Regions from separate parts of the Phycicoccus mangrovi genome, predicted to be linked through region 3. Evidence: predicted binding sites of a transcription regulator. Region 3 holds the regulator's gene; each other region holds the start of a gene.

Region 1 (4,235 bases), on a different contig from region 3:
GTCGACGGATGACGTCCCGCCGCTTCGACTTCGCGTTCGACCCCCGCTACCGGATCGCGGGGCTGCCGTTCGGCGTGCTGCCGGCGACGACGTGGGTCGAGGTGGGCGGCGGGCGGCTGCGGGCGCGGTTCTCGTGGTGGACCCTCGACACCTCGCTCACCAATGTGGCGGGGGTGGAGCAGTCGGGCGGCTACGCGTTCGTCAAGACCGCCGGTCCGCCGCACCTGTCGTTCACGGACCGGGGCGTCACCTTCGCCACCAACGGTGAACGGGGCGTCTGCGTCTCGTTCCACGAGCCGGTCCCGGCCATCGACCCGACCGGGACCATCCGGCACCCCGGCGCCACGTTCACGGTCGTCGACCCGGACGGCTTCGAGGCCGCCCTGCGCGACGCCTGATGATGTCCGTGGGGTCAGAGGCCCGCGGGCTACGCGTGCGGCATCGCCGACAGCGAGGACGGGGACCGTGGATGCGTCGCTGAGGGTCGAGATCTTCGTGGCCGACCTGGACGAGACCGTCAGGTTCTACGAACGGCTGGGCTTCGGGACGACCGGCCGGTCGGACGGGCCGCCGCGGTACGCGGCCTTCCGGATGGGGCGCGCACGGATCGGTGCCGCCGAGGCGCCGGCCGTCGACCCGGTCCGTCGAGCGGTCCCGGCCGGTGCCGAGATCGTCATCGACGTCGACGACGTCCGTGACGTCCGGGACCGGGTCGTCGGTGCCGGCCTCCCACTCGCCGAGGACCTGCAGGACAGGCCGTGGGGCCTGCGGGACTTCCGCCTGAGCGACCCGGACGGCTACTACCTGCGGTTCACCAGCCGTCACTGAACGCCGGACGTGGCCACGCCGGAGCTGCCGACGGTCCACGGTGCGTCGTGTCAGAAGGGGGGTGGGGCGATGACCCGGGAGGTGTCTGCTCGGCGCGATCGAGGGTGCGGCCGGAGCGCGCAGGTCATCGGGACCAGTGGGCGGATGACGTGGACGCGGCAGGCGGGGGCGGGGAGCTCGTGCTCGAGGTGGTGCTCGAGGGCCGAGTGGGGGCCGTCGGGCAGGGCGAGCCGGGGCCTTCGGCGGGGCGGCGGCTCGGCGTCGGTCCCGGTGTCCGGCAGCACGGTGAGACCGAGCCGGTCGGGCGGCTGGGTGGTCCGGACCCGGCCCGTGGGGTCGGTCCAGGTCATCGTGGCGTCGGGATGGAGGACGGCCCGCCAGCCGGGGCGCTGCTTGGTGCGGTGGTGGCGGCGGCAGAGGCAGGCGAGGTTCGACGCGCGGGTGGGCCCGGCGGGGAACGGGACGACGTGGTCGAGGTCGCAGAACCGGGCGGCGACGTGGCAGCCGGGGAAGCGGCAGTGCTGGTCGCGGTCGCGGACGAAGGCCGCCAGCCGGACACCGGGTCGGTAGGCCGCGGTGGCGAGGGCGCCGTCGGGGTCGACCGGCGCACCGCTGGACGGGTCGCAACGGAGGAAGGGTGTCGAGTCGGCAGCCTCGGCGCCGCTGTTGCGTTCGAGGACCGTGGCCAGCCATCCGCGGGGGACGAGGACCGGGTCGCCGGGGCGCAGGCCGGTGACCTCGACGAGGTCGGAGTCCGAGCCGGCAGCGAGCGGCGCCATCGAGTTCCGTTCGGCGACAACGGCGGAACCGACCGGGGTGGCGAGGCTGACCCGGAGGTCGATGGTGGCCTGTCCGATGACGAGGTCCGTGAGCGCCTTCGCGCGGGCGCGGTCGATGCGGTCGCAGACCCCGTCGGCGACGTACTGCTGGGCGAGCCGGTCGATGGCGGCCCAGGCCGCGCAGGCCTCCTCGGACGGGAAGGTGCCGTGCCAGGTGTCGACGCCCGGCTCGTCGACCCACCGCTGCAGGGAGGACTCGGAGCGGGCACGGACGGCGCGCTGCCGGAGCAGGTCCGGCGAGATGCGGGCAAGGGCGCGCCGGACCCGCCGGCGCAGCGCCGGCGCGGCCTCGCGGTCGAGGTGCTCGTCGATGGTCGCGACGACCGTCGCCGCCACGTCGGCGGGCACCTCCTCGAGCTCGTGGGCGACGACCTGGGCGCGGAAGGCGTCGAGCCGGCCTCCGCCCATCGCGTCGTGCAGCCCGCCGAGGCCGGTGTGGGTGCCGGTCCCGTCCGGACCGTCGGCCGCGCGCCGCACGGCGTCGCGGACCCGACGCTCCGCGGCGACGGACGAGAGGCACAGGACACCGGAGACGATGGCCGGCGCGTCGAGGGCGACGTGCCCCGGCGCACGACGGCGCTCGACGACCGTGCCGTCCTCGGCCACGTCCGTCTCCACGGCAGCCAGGGCGACGATCGCGCTGTCCTGCAACGCCGTCACGACGTTGGCGAGGGACTGGAGCTCGCCGACGAGGGAGGCGCAGTGCTCGAGCGAGCCACCGACCGGAGCCGGGGAGTGGACCCCGTCGAGAAGCTCGCGGGCGGCGCGCACGACCGCTGTGACCTGTGTCGGGTCGACCATGAGCACCCCCTCGTTGCGATGGCCCCAGTCTATCGAAAGCGTGTTCGAGAGGCAAGGGCTAGAGGGGCCAATCTTGTTGTCGGTCAGTCCTTTCCGTCACTTTCAGGGGCGTCCGCCTGGATGGGTGGCGCCGGTGCGGGCCAGGCGTTGGCGTCGGCCCGTTCCGCCCGTTCGGCGGCAGATGAAGACGGGCGGCCGGGCAACCCCGCCGTCACTGGGGTGACGCGGAAACTGGCGCTGGACGCGGATGTATCCGCGTCCGCGGGCGATTGCTGCGTCATCACGGTGACGACGCGGAAACTGGCGCTCGTCGGCGTGGGCGGTGACTCTCCGGCCCGGCCATAGGGGCCTGTGGCACACCGGACGAGGCCGCGCGGCCCGCTGCGACCCGCCGACCTCCAACCGGCAGCGTCCGACTGTCAGAGGCCCTTCATGCGGTGGACGCGCAGCGCGAGGGCGAGGGTGAGGCGCAGCTGGGGATCGGTCGTGAAGGGGCCGAGCATCCGCTCGAGCTTGGCGATGCGGTAGCGCAGCGTGTTGTAGTGGAAGAACAGCCGGCGCGCGGTCTCGGCGACGTTGAGGTTGGTGTCGATGAGCACCGACAGGGTGTTGCGCAGGTCGGCGTTCTCGGGGACGTCGTCGGTCGCGAGCTCGCCGAGGCTCTCGGTGACGAACCGCCGCAGGTCGGCCGAGTCGGGGACGAGCGCGAGCAGGCGGTAGATGCCGAGCTCGTCGAAGTGCGCGAGCCCGGAGTCGCCGTGCACCTGGCGGCCGACGTGCACCGCCGTCAGCGCCTCGTCGTAGGCGCGGGGCAGGTCGGCCGGCGAGGTGACGAGCCGCGAGACGCCGGTGGTGAAGGTGCGCCTCCCACCGCCGCCGTCGCCGCGGACGACCCGCGCGAGCTCCGCCACGGGGCGCAGCACGGCCTCGGTGTCGGCGTCCTCGTCGACCGGCAGGAGCACGACGACCTCCTGGCTGAACCCCGCGACCGCCACCGAGGTGTCGCGCGAGCGGACGGCCTGGGTCCACGCCCGGACGAACCGGTCCTGCAGCCCGCGCACCTCCTCGGCGCTGCGGGTCGTCGCCGAGTCGTCCTCGTCGGTCTCGGCGGCGACGACGACGAGCGGCCGGTCGACCCGCCACCCGAGGGACGCCGCGTGCGAGGCGACGTCGGCGGGGTCGCCGGCGCGCCCGGCGAGGGCGTCGCGCAGGAACTCCGCGCGGTACTTGCCCTCGACCGCCGCGACCGCCTGCTCCTTCGTGATGGCCAGCGCCGCCACGGTCGCAGCCCGCTCGAGCATGTGGACGTCGGTGCGGGACAGGGCCGGACCGGGGGAGTACGCGCCGAGCATCCCGAGGTCGGACGAGCCCGCGACGATGCGCACGAAGGCGCGGGTGGGGTCGGCGCCGCGGTCCGGGTCGCGCCAGCCGACGGGCTCGTCCTCGACGAGCAGGCGCCCGGTGCGGTCGAAGCAGGCGAGGTCGGTCACGTCGGCGACGCCGTCGAGCGAGCCCGCCTGCGACAGCAGGCGGCCGTCGGTCGTCGTCACGGTCGCCGCGCCGCCGAAGAACCCGGCGACGGCCTCGGCGACCTGCGCCAGCCCCCCGCCGTCGAGCACGACGTGGACGAGGACGCGGTGCACCTCGTCCTCGCGGGCGAGCAGGGCCCGCTGGTGCTCGACGAGGGCGGCGAGCTCGACCGGGTCCGCGCTCTGCTCCGGCGGGACGGCTGGCAAGGTCTGTGCGCGATCGGGCCCATCGTTGGCA
Region 2 (4,235 bases), on a different contig from region 3:
CGAGGACGGCTGGCTGGTCAACCAGACGCGGATGTGGCTGGCCTCCCAGTGGGCGGTGCGGGCGGGCGCGGACTGGCGGGCCGGCGAGGACGTCTTCTTCGCGCACCTGCTCGACGGCTCGCGGGCCGCGAACCGGCTCGGGTGGCAGTGGACGGTCGGCACCGGGTCCGGGCGTCCGTACGGGTTCAGCCGCTGGCAGGTCGAGAAGCGGGCGTCGGCCCTGTGCCGCGGGTGCGCACTCGCCGACCGCTGTCCCGTCGAGGGCTGGCCCGACGAGGGCGTCGGCGCACCGGCGGACGGGCCCCCGCTCGGGCGGGCGCCCGTCCCGGCGGGCCCGGAGCGGGTGGAGGGGGGCGGGGCGGACGAGGTCTGGCTGACCGCGGAGTCCCTCGGCGACGCCGACCCCGCGCTCGCCGCCGACGAGCAGCGCCCGGCGGTGTTCGTCCTCGACGAGCCGCTGCTGGCCGGGCTCCGGCTCTCGGGGAAGCGCCTCGTGTTCCTCGCCGAGACGCTCGGCGACCTCGCGACGCGACGTCCGCTGGAGGTGCGGCTGGGCGTGGTCGCGGAGGAGCTGACGGGTCGGCGGCTCGCGGTCACCCACGCGCCCGTGCCCGGGTTCGCCCGACGCGCTGCCGCGGTGGCTCCGGTGGAGGTCCATCCCTACCCGTGGCTCGTGCGGCCACGCAGCGTGCCGGTGCAGTCGTTCACCGCGTGGCGGCGCGCGGTGGGGGCGCCGCGCTCCTGAGGGTCAGAAGGGTGGGGCGTCGGGCCAGGGGGACGAAGGCCGGCGAGGTGGGTGGTCGCCCGTGGGTGCGACCGTGAACCGTCGGCTCGGGCGGCGGACCTCGACCCGGCAGGGCGCTCGTCCCCACTGGTCGCCGCCGAGGAGCGACTCGAGCGCGTGCTCGAGGTCGCTGTGCGGACCGTCCGGGACGGTGAGCCGGGGCCGACCCGGTGGGGCGGCGAGGTCGTCGGGGACCGGGAGGTCCCGCGGGCGCCGCTCTCGGAGGTGGTCGCGAGGGTCGGTCGTGCGGACCCGCCCGGTCGGATCGAGGACGGTGTAGGTCCCGTCCGGTGCCAGCCGCGTGCGCCATCCGGGCCGCTGCTTGGTGCGGTGGTGGCGGCGGCAGAGGCAGACGAGGTTGAGGGCGCTGGTCGGGCCGGCGGGCCACGGCACGACGTGGTCGAGGTCGCACCAGCGAGCCGCGACGGAGCACCCGGGGAAGCGGCAGTGCCCGTCCCGCGCCCGGACCAAGGCCGCGAGGGCCGCACCCGGCCGGTACGCGGTGGTCGCCAGCGCGTCGATGGTGTCGAGGAGGGCGCCGGTGACCGGGTGGGCCTCGTGCTCCACGACGGTGGTGGTGACGGTGGCCTGCTGGAGCACGAGGTCGGTGAGCGCGCGGGCCCGGGCCCGGTCGATGCGCGCGCACGTCCCGTCGTCGACGTAGCGCTGCGCCAGCGCGTCGATCGCGGCCCACGCCCCGCGCGCCTCCTCGCTGGGGAAGGTCCCGAGCCACGTGTCGACCCCGGGCTCGTCGACCCAGCGGCGCAGGCCCGTCGCGGCGCGGGCACGCTCGGCGCGCTGCCGCAGGAGGTCGGGGTCGATCGTCGCGAGCAGGCGGCGGACGCGGCGGCGCAGCCGGGCGGCGTCCTCGCGCGCGAACCACTCGTCGAGGGCGGCGACGACCGTGCGGCGGACGTCCGCCGGGCACGCCTCGAGCTCGGCGGCGACGACGTGCGCGCGGTACGCGTCGAGGCGGCCCTGCCCCATCGCCGCGTGCAGGCCGCCGAGCCCCGTCTCGGTCGCCGTGCCCTCGGGGCCGTCCGCGGCCCGTCGCACTGCGTCCCGGACCCGCTGCTCGGCGGCGACCGCCGAGAGGCACAGCACTCCGGAGACGATGGCCGGGGCGTCGAGCGCCACGTGGCCGGGCGCCCTGCGGACCTCGCGGACGGTGCCGTCCTCGGCCCGCTCGGGCTCGAGCGACACGAGTCCCACGAGGACCTCGTCCTGCAGTGCCGTCGCCTCGTCGACGAGGGCCCGCAGCTCGCCGAGGGTCGCGGTCAGCTCTTCCCGAGTCCCGTCCCGGGTGCCGTGGGCACGCCCGGTGGAGAGGGTCGAGCGCGCCCGGCGCACCGCGTCGAGGAGGTCGTCGGACCTGCTGCTGGTGCCCATGTGCTCCCCCTCCCCTCGTGGTCCGATCCTATCGAACACACGACCGAACTGCAAGGGTTGGACGGCATCGAAATGCCTGAGCCACAACCTCATTCGACTCATCAACACCACGCTGACCACCTTCCGGTGAGGGCTCAGGACGGCGCGCCCCCACCCGGTGGACGCCAGTCCTCCGGCGGGTCCTCACCGACCCGTCCGTCCACCGACTCGCGGAGCAGGTCGGCGTGGCCGGTGTGCCGGCCGTACTCCTCGAGGAGGTCGAACAACAGCCGCCGGATGCTCGCGTGCCGACCCTCCTCGTCCGCCGCGTGCGCCTCCCCGTCGAGGCCACGAGTGGCGACCGCCTCACGGACGAGTGCCCGGTTGCGCTCCACCGCACCGTCGTACAGCGCGTAGAGCACCTCCGGCGGGTCGGACGCGGCGGAGGTCATCTCCCAGTCGTCCTCGTCGTCCCAGCCGTTGTCGTCCCAGGCGTCCGGCATCGCCGTGCCGGAGAGGCGTCGGGTCGAGTAGAAGTCCTCCACCGTCGCGAGGTGCTTGAGCAGCGCCCCGAGGCTCAAAGCGGACGTGGGGATGGTCGCACGCAGCCCGTCGGCGTCGAGGCCGTCCACCTTGTACCGGAACGTGGCGCGCATCCGGTCCAGGGACCCGAGCAGCTGCTCGGCCTCGGAGCCGGCGAGCGGCGGCTCCCACGGCGGCGGGGTACGGCTCACGGCAGGCGCTCGAGCATCTCCAGCGAGCGCTCGACGACGAGCGCAGTGGCGTCCGCGTCGTACGACGGCAGGGAGCTGTCGACGAACAGGTGGACGTTGCCCGGGTAGACGAAGAGCTCTGCGGCGGAACGTCCCTCGACGAACTCGCGCGCGGCGTCGACGTCCCCCTCGGCGCCGAAGAAGGGGTCGTCGGCCATGCCGTGCACCTGCACCGGGAGCCCGTCGGGCCACGTGCCGAAGTTCGACGGGTCGGCGAACGCCTCGAACAGCAGGGCGCCCGCGACCCCGGTGTGGTTCTGCGCCACCTGCTGGGCCGCCATCACCCCGAGCGAGATGCCGGCGACGACGAACCCGTCACCGAGCCCGTCGGCGGCCGCGACGCCGCGGGCCCGCAACTCCGCGAAGCCCACCGACCCGACGTACGCCGCGCCCTCGTCGATCGAGGCGAAGGTGCGGCCCTCGAACAGGTCCGGCGTGTGCACGGTGTGCCCGGCGGCGCGGAAGCGGTCGGCGAGGTCGACGACCCCGGGGGTCAGGCCCTGGATGTGGTGGAGGAGCAGCATCTCGGTCATGCGCAGCACCGTAGGGGCGGTTGCGGACGGTCGGCGTCCGGTTGAGGATGGCGGCGTGCGCCCCGACACCAGCCCGGCCGCCCGCGCCCTCATCACGATGGAGGCGATCCAGGACGAGCCGGGCATCACCGCCGAGCGGCTCGCCGAGCGACTCGGGGTGTCCGCGAGGGCGGTCCGGCGCTACGTGGGCATCCTGCGCGACGCCGAGGTGCCGGTGGAGTCGACGCGCGGGCCGGCCGGCGGCTACCGGCTCGGCCGGGGCACGCGGCTCCCGCCGCTGGTCTTCAGCAGCGCCGAGGCGCTCGGGCTCGTCATGGCCGTGCTCGACGGCCACCACGCCGCGGCCGACCCGACCGACCCCGTCGGGGTGGCGGTCGCGAAGCTCCTGCGGGCGATGCCGCAGCACGTCGCCGACCAGGCCGACGTCGTGCGGCGCACCACCGCCGCCGCCCCGGACCGCGGAGCCGCGCGGCCCGACCCGGCGACCACCGTCGCGCTCGTGCGGGCGCGCACCGAGACCCGGTGCGTCACGGTGCACTACCGCTCCGAGAACGGCCGCGAGTTCGCGACCGACGTCGAGCCGTGGGCCGTCGTCGTGCGGCACGGGCGGTGGTACCTGCTCTGCCGGTCGCTGCGGTCGGGGTCGGTGCGGACCTACCGGGTCGACCGCGTCCACCGGGTCGACCTGCTGGACAGCACCTTTCGCGTGCCGGACGACCTCGACCCCGTCGCCTCCCTCGAGGAGCACCTCGGCGCGGGATGGGAGCACGCGACCGA
Region 3 (4,235 bases):
GATCTGGGTGGCGCGCAGCTTGTCCCGCGAGTTCGCGATGCCCCACGAGGTGTTCGGCGTGTAGACGTCCATCTGCTCGAACTGCCGCACGACGGCGGTGCCGAAGTAGGTGATGGAGTTGCCGATCCGCGGCAGGATCGCGTCGTACGTCGAGAGCCGCTTGCCCCGGAACTGCAGGTCCGGCTCGTCCCCGGACAGGTCGATGCCGAAGCGGAGGGTGTTGAGGACCTTGACCTGGTGGCCACGGTCCTGGGCGGCGGTGCGCAGGCGCTGCGTACTGTACGAGCGAGGCGCGCGGGAGAGGATCGCGAGCTTCATGGTTTCCCGACGGGAGAGGACGGATGACGGACAGCCATTCCTACACCCTCGCGGGCTGGCGCGAGTGGGTCAGCCTCCCGACGATCGGCGTGCCGTGGGTCAAGGCCAAGCTCGACACCGGCGCGCGGTCCTCGTCCATCCACGCCTTCGACCTCGAGGACCTCGAGCGCGACGGCGAGCGGTGGGCCCGCTTCCGCATCCAGCCGTGGCAGCGCTCCGAGGCCGACGCCGTCCAGTGCGAGTGCCCGGTGCTCGACGTGCGCGAGGTCCGCTCGTCCTCCGGCCACGCCGAGGAGCGGCTCGTCGTCGCGATGGACCTCGTCCTCATGGGCCGCACGGTCGCCGCCGAGATGACGCTCGCGCGGCGCGACGAGATGGGCTTCCGGATGCTCGTCGGCCGCGAGGCGCTGCGCCAGGGCTTCGCCGTCGACCCCGGCCGCTCCTACCTCGGCGGCCGCCCACCGCTCGCGATGCGCCGGCGCAACCGGGGGAAGGCCTGATGGCCCGGCGCCCCCTGCGCCCCTCGTTCGAGATCGGCCACGTGCGCGTGCGGGCCGGGCGCACGCAGTCGGTGTCGCTGCCGATCACCCGCCTGGTCACCGGCGCCGACGTCGAGCTGCCCGTCCGGGTCGTCCACGGGCGCGAGGAGGGGCCGACCGTGTGGGTCGACGCCGCCATCCACGGCGACGAGGCCGTCGGGGTCGAGGTGGTGCGACAGGTCGTCGCCGGGCTCGACCCGAAGACGTTCTGCGGCACCCTGATCGCCGTCCCCATCGTCAACGTCCTCGGCTTCTCGGCGGGGCAGCGTTACCTGCCCGACCGCCGCGACCTCAACCGCTCCTTCCCGGGCTCGCCGCGCGGCTCGCTCGCCGGGCGCATCGCCCACCTGTTCATGACCGAGGTCGTCGACAAGTGCGAGGTCGGCATCGACCTGCACACCGGCTCGGACCGGCGCACCAACCTCCCGCAGGTGCGCGCCGACCTCGAGGACCCGCGCACCCGCGCGCTCGCCGAGGCCTTCGCGGCCCCCGTCATGCTCAACGCCAGGCTGCGCGACGGCTCGCTCCGGTACGCCGCCCGCGAGCGGGGCGCCACCGTCCTGCTCTACGAGGCCGGCGAGGCGTGGCGGATGGACCGCTGGGCCGTCGACGCCGGCGTGCTCGGCGTGCGCCGCGTGCTCGCCGCGCTCGGGATGACCGAGCCGGTCGCCGAGGACCCGCCGGCGCCCTCGGCGGTCTCGTTCCGCAGCGGCTGGGTGCGGGCGCGCGGCACCGGCATGCTCCACCTCGAGGTCGCGCTGGGGGAGCGGGTCGAGCGCGGGGCGCGCCTCGGCGGCCTCTTCGACTCGCTCGGCAAGCGGGTGCGCCTCGTGCACGCCGACCGGTCCGGCATTGTCATCGGGCGCACCGAGGCGCCGCTGGTCAACTCCGGCGACGCGGTCGTCCACATCGCCGAGGTCGAGGACTGACGCCGGCCGGCCTCAGACCCGGCGCAGGACCGCGGTGACCTTGCCGAGGATCGTCGCGTGGTCGCCGTCGATCGGCTCGAAGGCCGGGTTGTGCGGCATGAGCCAGACCTTGCCGTCGCGCCGCTTGAAGGTCTTGACGGTCGCCTCGTTGTCGAGCATCGCCGCGACGATGTCGCCGTTCTCGGCGGTGGGCTGCTGGCGGACGACGACCCAGTCGCCGTCGCAGATGGCCGCGTCGACCATCGAGTCGCCGACGACCTTGAGCAGGAAGAGGCTGCCCTCGCCGACGATCTGCTTCGGCAGCGGGAAGACGTCCTCGACGACCTCCTCGGCGGTGATCGGCACACCGGCGGCGATCCGGCCGAGGACCGGGACGTAGGAGGCCTCGGGGCGCTCGTCGCCCTCGCCGGTGACGTCGACCACCTCGTCGGGCTCGGGGCGGCGGTAGCCGGAGCCCTGGCGGTCGGGGGAGACGACCTCGATGGCGCGTGGCCGGTTGGGGTCGCGCCGCAGGAAGCCCTTGCGCTCGAGCGCCGAGAGCTGGTGGGCGACCGAGCTGGGGGAGGTGAGCCCGACGGCCTCGCCGATCTCGCGCATGCTCGGCGGGTAGCCGTGCCGGTCGACGGCGTTGCGGATGACCTCGAGGATCTTGCGCTGGCGGTGGGTGAGGTCCCCGCCGTCGCCGCGGTCGGGCATCTCGTGGATGTCGGCGTTCCTCGGACGTGCCATCTCGACCCCTTCGCTGCGGCCGCCCCGTGCCGACGGGGGGCCTGACCGGTGTTTTCGCAGGTCAGACGGTCTGTCGGTGGTGACATGCAGTCTGATCTGCATGCGGACATCCTACGAGCGACGGGCGTCGAACTCAAACATGTGTTCGACGCGTGTCTTGTCCGCCTCGAACGTGCGTGCTATAACTCGTACAGACGTTCTATCGAACACCGGTTCGACGGTGGCCCCGGCCGCCGGGATGGAGGACATGATGAGCGCGATCGCCTGGGACCCCACCGACCTCGGCCCCACCCGCCCCGTGCCGCCGCGCCGCCCGCGGCTGGTCGTCCTCGAGGGCGGTGGCCAGGGAGGCCGTGCGGCGCGCGCCGCGCAGCCGGCCCTGCGGATCACCCGCCGCGGCCGCCTCGTGCTGCTCGTCCTCGCGACGCTCGCGCTGACGGCCGTCCTCGGCCTGCGCGGCCTCGGGGGCGCCGGCGCGGTCGAGCCCGCGCACACCGTGTCGGTCTCGCCCGGCCAGACACTGTCCGAGATCGCGGCCCGCGAGCTGCCCTCGATGTCGATCAGCGACGGCATCGTCGCCATCCAGCTGGCCAACGGCCTGAGCACGGCCCAGGTCCGCGCCGGCCAGCAGCTGGTCGTCCCCGCGGGCTGAGCCGCCGCGGGGGCGCCCGGTCGGGCGCGCCACGATCCCCGAGTCCCTCGACCCGACTCGGACGCCGGAGGGCGTCGTCTCCCGTGCAGGAGAGACGGCGCCCTCCGTGCTGTGCACCGGCAGGCCGCTGTCAACGCGCCACGCTCGGCCGAACGGGGGAGGTCGCATCCCCCGAGACGTCGGACCTCCCGGTCCCATCGGCCCGCCGGTCGCGTGCGGCGCTGCGCGACCCTCCTGTGCACCAACAGACTTCATGACATGCGGACACGTCGTCGCGGCTCCTACCGCCTCACCCACCACCCGGTCGTCCAGTGCGGCGGCCAGGGCCGGTGGCTCTGGTCGTGCGGCTGCGGAGCGCGCGGGTCCGCCACCTCGGGCGGCTGGCACGGTGCCTACACGGCGGCACTCGTGCACCACAGCCTGAGCCCCGGGGAATGAGACGTGCGGCCCGGGGATACACAGAGGGTCCCCGGGTCGCACCCCTCGTCGTCGCTGGCTCTCCACCGACGCGACGACGGAGCGGGCGGCGCTGGCTGTCGCCTGCAGGGAGGCCGCGGCCCCGCGCCGTCGGGGATCGCAGGTCCCCCCACTCCGACCCCCGACCGGGTCCGGGTGGGGGGATCGGCCGTCCCCCGCCGGCTTAGGCCAGGGCCTTGCGCATCACGAGGCGTGGCATCCCGCTCGCGGTGGCGTCGGTGACGCCGACCTCCTCGAAGCCGGCCCGCGCGAACATCGCCCGTGTCCCGACGAAGGCCATCGTCAGGTCCATCCGCCGCTCGCCGGGGTCGACCGGGTGCGCCTCGACCGCCGGCGCCCCCTGTGACCCCGCCCAGGCCACGGCGCCCTCGATGAGGTGCGCCGTCACGCCCTGGCGCCGGTGGCCGCCGCGGACGACGACACAGACGATGCTCCACACCGGGACGTCGTCGACCGGGTGGATCCTCGTCGAGTGCACGAGGCGCGGGATGTCGCTGCGCGCGCCGATGTTGCACCACCCGACCGGGACGCCGTCGCGGTAGGTGACGACCCCCGGGGGCACCTCGCGCTCGCAGAGCCGGCGGGCGGCCT

The links. The regulator LexA, encoded in region 3, represses DNA repair genes until DNA is damaged. The targets are predictions, from matches to a motif close to TCGAACANNTGTTCGA.
Region 1: KMZ30_RS18845 (HNH endonuclease signature motif containing protein) is a predicted target of LexA. The motif match lies at 2,501-2,516, and genes of this name have one in related genera.
Region 2: KMZ30_RS08210 (HNH endonuclease signature motif containing protein) is a predicted target of LexA. The motif match lies at 2,205-2,220, and genes of this name have one in related genera.

Annotation. Positions count from the first base shown of each region.
Region 1 covers NZ_JAHHWP010000022.1:52,152-56,386, reverse strand. The annotation lists gene KMZ30_RS18860 (2'-5' RNA ligase family protein) at 1-12, shown strand, start outside; gene KMZ30_RS18855 (hypothetical protein) at 9-398, shown strand; gene KMZ30_RS18850 (VOC family protein) at 466-828, shown strand; gene KMZ30_RS18845 (HNH endonuclease signature motif containing protein) at 879-2,468, opposite strand; gene KMZ30_RS18840 (PucR family transcriptional regulator) at 2,888-4,204, opposite strand.
Region 2 covers NZ_JAHHWP010000009.1:281,105-285,339, reverse strand. The annotation lists gene KMZ30_RS08215 (FAD-binding domain-containing protein) at 1-745, shown strand, start outside; gene KMZ30_RS08210 (HNH endonuclease signature motif containing protein) at 749-2,173, opposite strand; gene KMZ30_RS08205 (mycothiol transferase) at 2,308-2,886, opposite strand; gene KMZ30_RS08200 (dienelactone hydrolase family protein) at 2,883-3,458, opposite strand; gene KMZ30_RS08195 (helix-turn-helix transcriptional regulator) at 3,514-4,235, shown strand, end outside.
Region 3 covers NZ_JAHHWP010000026.1:72,158-76,392, forward strand. The annotation lists gene KMZ30_RS20255 (RimK family alpha-L-glutamate ligase) at 1-318, opposite strand, end outside; gene KMZ30_RS20260 (ATP-dependent zinc protease family protein) at 342-818, shown strand; gene KMZ30_RS20265 (succinylglutamate desuccinylase/aspartoacylase family protein) at 818-1,786, shown strand; gene lexA (transcriptional repressor LexA) at 1,799-2,515, opposite strand; gene KMZ30_RS20275 (LysM peptidoglycan-binding domain-containing protein) at 2,766-3,167, shown strand; gene KMZ30_RS20280 (hypothetical protein) at 3,426-3,605, shown strand; gene KMZ30_RS20285 (GNAT family N-acetyltransferase) at 3,808-4,235, opposite strand, start outside.